2 regions of the Mycobacterium seoulense genome follow, and region 2 is predicted to be linked to the other one. Evidence: predicted binding sites of a transcription regulator. Region 2 holds the regulator's gene; the other holds the start of a gene.
The links. The regulator LexA, encoded in region 2, represses DNA repair genes until DNA is damaged. The targets are predictions, from matches to a motif close to CGAACANNTGTTCG.
Positions count from the first base shown of each region.

Region 1: a site for LexA is predicted at 1,416-1,429, ahead of cofD (2-phospho-L-lactate transferase). Genes of this name have one in related genera too.

Region 1 is NZ_AP022582.1:5,467,584-5,470,868, reverse strand. Features, by position in the region: gene G6N37_RS25495 (DUF3499 domain-containing protein) at 1-356, opposite strand, end outside; gene G6N37_RS25490 (metallopeptidase family protein) at 529-951, shown strand; gene G6N37_RS25485 (WhiB family transcriptional regulator) at 979-1,317, opposite strand; gene cofD (2-phospho-L-lactate transferase) at 1,670-2,671, shown strand; gene G6N37_RS25475 (coenzyme F420-0:L-glutamate ligase) at 2,668-3,285, shown strand, end outside.
Region 2 is NZ_AP022582.1:609,247-612,531, forward strand. Features, by position in the region: gene G6N37_RS03015 (LGFP repeat-containing protein) at 1-1,542, shown strand, start outside; gene lexA (transcriptional repressor LexA) at 1,567-2,265, opposite strand; gene G6N37_RS03025 (LysM peptidoglycan-binding domain-containing protein) at 2,556-3,050, shown strand; gene nrdR (transcriptional regulator NrdR) at 3,160-3,285, shown strand, end outside.

The sequences.
Region 1 (3,285 bases), 670 kb from region 2:
GCCTGGGTCCCGCCGTGGGGGATGTGCGGGTCGGCGAAGCCGTTGAGGGGCGAGCCGGTGCCGCCGTAGGGCACGGCGCGCTCGACGGGGCCGCCTTCGCGCACCGCGTCGGCCAGGGCGACCAGGTCGTCCTCATCCGGATGATGGGTGGGCAGCGGACCGGCGTGGCGCACGAGATCCCACCCACGGGGCGCGGTGATCCGGCCGGCGTGGCCGACGCACAGGTCCCACGAGTGCGGCTCCCGCGCGGTCGCGAGTGGCCCCACCACGGCCGTCGAGTCCGAGTAGACGAACGTCAAGGTCGCCACGGCGTAGTGCGGACACCCGGGCCGGCAACAGCGACGGGGAACGTTCACGCCGAAAGGCTATCGTGCACAAACGCCGCTGAAGCGCCGGACACGCGCAACCGGCCGGCCCCCGATGTTCAACCGTTACCATCGGCGCGTGGGCGATTCGCGCAGCTCCCCGCGGAGGGATCGGTCCCAGGGCCGGTTCGCTTCCCGTCGGTCCGCCCGGCGGGGCCGCGACGTGCGCGGCCCACTGCTGCCGCCGACGGTCCCCGGGTGGCGCAGCCGGGCCGAGCGGTTCGACATGGCGGTGCTGGAGGCCTACGAACCCATCGAGCGGCACTGGCAGTCGCGCCTCGCCGAGCTCGACGTGGCGGTCGATGAGATTCCCCGCATCGCGGCCAAGGATCCCGACAGCGTGCAGTGGCCGCCGGAGGTCATCGCCGACGGGCCGATCCCGCTCGCGCGCCTGATCCCGGCCGGCGTCGACGTCCGCGGCAACGCCACGCGGGCGCGAATTGTGTTGTTCCGCAAGCCGATCGAGCGACGGGCCAAGGACACCGTCGAACTCGGTGATTTGCTGCACGAAATCTTGGTGGCCCAGGTGGCCATCTACCTCGATGTCGAGCCTTCGGTCATCGACCCGACGATCGAGGACGAATAGCGCTGGCGCGTTGGCGCCTTCGGCGCGTTAGATGATGCCGCGCTTGAGGCGGCGGCGCTCGCGCTCGGACAGGCCGCCCCAGATGCCGAAGCGCTCGTCGTGCTCGAGGGCGTACTCCAGGCACTCGTGGCGTACCTCGCACCCGAGGCAGATCTTCTTCGCCTCACGGGTGGAGCCACCCTTCTCCGGGAAGAAGGCCTCGGGATCGGTTTGGGCACACAGCGCCCGGTCCTGCCATTGGTCGGCGACAGGCGCCAGCATCGGCTCGGGCTCGAATGCGACTGGCGCATCGGGAACCACGGTCAGGTGCGGCCGAACGGGTCGGACCGGCGCTGAGCCGATAGGGGTGTGCGGCGTGCTCGCCATGACTCCTCGAAGATGTTCGTAAGACATACGGTCGTCCGCCTCCTCAGTTTCATTGAGAGAGTGAGTGGTTCCCACTTTTCTGATGTGTACAGACAATTCGAACAAGTGATCGAATCTCGGTCTGCGACACCGGAACCGGCCGGCCAACCGGGAAATGACACTGTTGTGATTAGACACGGGTTGACCAGCCGGGTCAAGCACTTCGGCGCATTTCCATACCATCTCGTGACCGAATTACGGCGTTTCCGTTGTTTTGCGCATTCGGCGTGTCGATCACACCGCCCACGATTAGGCTTAAGGGCCGCGTAACGGGCCCGCCACCGCACGGTCGTCGGGCAGTACTGTCGTCCACGTGAAGGTCACCGTTCTGGTCGGTGGGGTTGGCGGCGCCCGCTTCCTGCTGGGGGTTCAACAGCTGCTCGGGCTGGGGCAGTTCGAAACGCAACGGCACCCAGACGCGGGACCCGGCAACCACGAACTTAGCGCGATCGTCAACATCGGCGACGACGCCTGGATTCACGGACTGCGGGTCTGCCCGGATTTGGACACCTGCATGTACACCTTAGGTGGAGGGGTAGACCCGGAGCGAGGGTGGGGTCACCGCGACGAAACCTGGCACGCCAAAGAGGAATTGGCGCGCTACGGCGTGCAGCCGGACTGGTTCGGCCTCGGCGACCGGGATATCGCCACCCACCTGGTGCGCACCCAGATGCTGGGCGCCGGCTACCCGCTGTCGCAGATCACCACGGCGCTGTGCGATCGCTGGCAACCCGGCGCCCGGTTGCTGCCGGCCAGTGACGACCGCTGCGAGACGCACGTGGTGATCACCGATCCCGACGACGGCACCCGGCGGGCGATCCACTTCCAGGAGTGGTGGGTGCGCTACCGGGCCGGCGTGCCCACGCACAGCTTCGCCTTCATCGGCGCCGAAAAGGCCACCGCCACAAGTGAAGCTGTCGCGGCCATCGCCGACGCGGACGTCATCCTGCTGGCGCCGTCCAACCCGGTGGTGAGCGTCGGCGCCATCCTGGCCGTCCCCGGGATCCGCGCCGCGTTGCGCTCGGCGACCGCCCCGGTGGTCGGCTATTCCCCCATCATCGGCGGAAAACCCTTGCGCGGCATGGCCGATGCCTGCCTGTCGGTGATCGGGGTGGAATCCACCGCGGAGGCGGTCGGCCGGCACTACGGCGCGCGCGGCGGCACCGGGATCCTGGATTGCTGGCTGGTGCACGAAGGCGACCACGCCGACATCGACGGCGTGGCGGTGACCGCCGTGCCCCTGTTGATGACCGACCCGAAGGCCACGGCCGAGATGGTCCGCGCCGGGCTCGAGCTCGCGGGCGTGCACCCGTGACGGAACACGGCTCGGCGGCGGCGATCGAGATCCTGCCCGTCCCCGGGCTTCCCGAATTCCGGCCCGGCGACGACCTGGCCGCGGCGCTGGCCGCGGCCGCGCCCTGGCTGCGCGACGGCGACGTGGTGGTGGTGACCAGCAAGGTGGTGTCCAAGTGCGAGGGCCGGCTGGTGCCTGCGCCGCAGGACGCCGAGGAGCGCGACCAACTCCGGCGCAAGCTGGTCGACGCCGAGGCGGTGCGGGTGCTGGCGCGCAAGGGCCGCACCCTGATCACCGAGAACCGCATCGGCCTGATCCAGGCCGCCGCGGGCGTGGACGGATCCAACGTGGGCCGCGACGAGCTGGCGCTGCTGCCGGTCGACCCGGACGCCAGCGCCGCGGCGCTGCGCGCCGGGCTGGCAGAGCACCTCGGCGTCGACGTCGCGGTGGTCGTCACCGACACGATGGGCCGCGCCTGGCGCAACGGCCAGATCGACGCCGCGGTTGGCTCGTCGGGTCTGGCTGTGCTGCACGGCTATTCGGGGACCGTCGACCGGCACGGCAACGAGCTGGTGGTCACCGAGATCGCGGTCGCCGACGAGGTGGCGGCGGCGGCCGATCTGGTGAAGGGCAAG
Region 2 (3,285 bases):
AATGGGCCGTTGGGGGTCAAGAAGGGCGCGCAATATCCGATCGGCGGCGACGGGATCGCCCAGGACTTCGCCAACGGAAAGGTGTACTTCAGCCCGGCCACCGGCGCCAACGCCGTCGAAAGCAACATCCTGGCCAAGTACGAGTCGCTGGGCGGACCCGCCGGCAGCGACCTGGGTTTCCCCACCGCCACCGAGTCCGACGGCGGCATCCCGTCCAGCCGCGTCGTCACCTTCTCCGGCGCCGACAAGCCGGTGATCTTCTGGACTTCGGAGCACGGCGCGTTCGTGGTGCGCGGGGCCATGAAGGCGGCGTGGGACAAGCTCCGCGGGCCGGCCGGCAAGCTGGGCGCTCCCGTCGGCGACCAGGCCGTCGACGGCGACGTCGTCTCCCAGCAGTTCGCCGGCGGCAAGATCTCCTGGAACCGGGCGAAGAACACGTTCAGCACGGAGCCGGCCAACCTCGCGCCGCTGCTCTCCGGCCTGCAGGTGTCGGGCCAGAACCAGCCGAGCAATTCGGCGACGCCCGCCCATCCCAAGAAGTTCACGTGGCAGTCGTGGTGGCTGCTGGCCGTCATTCCGGTGGTCGTGCTGATCGTCCTGGCGGGGCTGCTGGCCTTCGGATGGCGTCGGCGTCGTGCCGCGCAGGAGGGTGCCGGCTACGAGCCGCACCCCGACCTCGCCGGCGGCTACGACGCCGTGGGCGACCAGCATTGGGGGCACGAGGACGTCACCACCGAACAGTTCGGCCACCAGCCGGGAGCCCCCGAAGCCGAGGCCGCCGGGCGGGTCAGCTGGCGGCGCGGCGGCGCGGACGAGGGTCCATTCGCGGGCGAGCAGGAGGACCCCGACGCGGTGGACACCGACTCCTTCTCCGTCGTCACGCCTGCGGACCTGTCGGAGGCCGGCTACCCCGAAACCGAAGCCGAATACGGCGAAGCCGAATACGGCGAAGCCGAATACGCCGAACCTGAACGCGGCGAAGCCGAATACGGCGAGTCCGAATACGCCGATGCGAATTACGCCGACGCCGACTATGCCGGCGCCGAGTACGCCGGCGATGAGCATGAGCCCGCCTACCGCGACACCGACCACGCCGACGACGAATACCTGGAGGCCGAGGAAGTCGCGGTGCCGCACGCGCCCGCGGACGCCGGATTCGACGGCGGTGCAGCCGATGCCGCCCCACCCGAGGCCGAGTACCCGGACGTCGCGGTACCGCACGTCCCCGCGGACATTGCCGAGGCCGAGGCCGCCGCTCCGGAGGCCGTCGCGCCGGCGGTCGTCGCATCCGAGCAGCGCGGCGGGCGGCACGCGGCCGCGGACGACGAAGACAGCGCGGGGGCCGGCCCGGCCGGGCGCCCGACCATCCACCTGCCGCTCGACGATCCCTACCAGGCGCCCGACGGATACCCGATCAAGGCGAGCGCCCGCTTCGGGCTGTACTACACGCCGGGCAGCGAGCTCTATCACGACACGCTCGCCGAAATCTGGCTGTCCAGTGAGGAAGTGGCGCAGGCCAACGGCTTCGTCAAGGCGGACTGAGCCGGGCGGAACCGCGCGACGGGGCTAGACCTTGCGGATCACCGTGACGACCTTGCCGAGCACGGTCGCGTCATTGCCGGGAATGGGGTCGAACGCGGGGTTGTGCGGCATCAGCCACACCTGACCGCCCGCCCGCTTGAACGTCTTCACGGTGGCTTCCCCGTCGATCATGGCCGCGACGATGTCGCCGTTGTCGGCGACGTTCTGCTGTCGCACCACCACCCAGTCGCCGTCGCAGATCGCCGCCTCGACCATGGAGTCGCCGACGACTTTGAGCAGGAACAGCGTGCCCTCGCCGACCAGCTCGCGCGGCAGCGGGAAAACGTCCTCGACGGCTTCCTCGGCGAGGATGGGGCCGCCGGCCGCGATGCGCCCCAGGACCGGGACGAATATCGGCTCCGGCAGGGCGTCCGACCCGGCGACATCGGTGGCCGGCGCCGCCGCGCCGTCATCGGCGCCGCGGACGTCGACCGCCCGTGGGCGGTTCGGGTCGCGACGCAGGTATCCCTTGCGTTCCAGCGTGCGCAGTTGATGAGCCACCGACGATGTCGACGTCAGGCCCACCGCGTCGCCGATCTCCCGGATGCTCGGCGGGTAGCCACGGCTGGTGACCGACGCGCGAATGACGTTCAAGATGGTGCGTTGCCGTTCGGTCAGTGATGAATCGACGGCGTGCAGTCGACCGCCCGCGCCGGCCGATGAGGTGTCGTTGCTGTCGCTCATGGCACTGAATGTAGCCCCACAGCGCCCAAGAATCAAACATGTGTTCGACTAGCGTGTCGCGGTGGCGGACGGGGGATGGAATCGCCCATCGACATCGTTAATCACAAAGGTGTAACTCTTCGGTGGATCGGGTATTTCAGCCGCATGTCAGCTCTGGCGGCCACGGACTTGTCGGTGGCGTGGTCTAGCGTTCGACTCGTGCGACACGCTTCGCTCACATGTTCGGATATCGAACACACGAGCGATACAGTCGAACAGCTGAGCGAATTTAGTTGACCGGAGGAACGCAGATGACAACCATCCACACGCTGGCGCCGCGCGCCGGCAGCCCCCGGCGTCCGGTCAACGGACCGGTCCAGGGCCTTGGCTACGGCCGGGACGTGCTGGCCCGCTCGCGCCGCCCCGTCCCCTCACGACCGGCCGGCGCGCCCATGCGCTACCACCGCACCGGCGTCGCGATGTCGGCCGCGCCCCACCGCAAGCGCCCCGTCACGGTGGCCACCACCGTCTGGCTGGCGCTGGCCGCCGGTGCGATCACCCTGTGGCTGGGCCTCGTCGGCAACGTCGGTCAGGTGCTCAACGGCGACTCCGGGAGTTCGGCCGCGCACGTGCCCGACCGGCTGGCCGTCGTGCGGGTCGAGGCGGGGGAGTCGCTGCAGGACGTCGCGCACCGGGTGGCGCCCGACGCGCCGGCCCGCCAGGTGGCCGACCGGATCCGCGAGCTCAACGACATGAACTCGCCGAGTGTGCTCGCCGGTCAGACCCTGATCGCCCCGGTCGGCTGACGACCGCCGTGCCGGACCGCTTACCGGCCGCGTATGCGCGGGCGGGTAACCGCACGGGTACGCTCGAAGTGCTGCGGTACCTGGTAGTCGGCACAGCGAAGGAGCGGTCATGCATTGCCCGTTCTGCCGTCATCCCGATTCCCGGGTGATCGACTCGAGGGAAACCGATGAGGGGCAGGCCATCCGGCGCCGCCGATCGTGCCCCGAGTGCGGACGGCGTTTCACCACCGTGGAG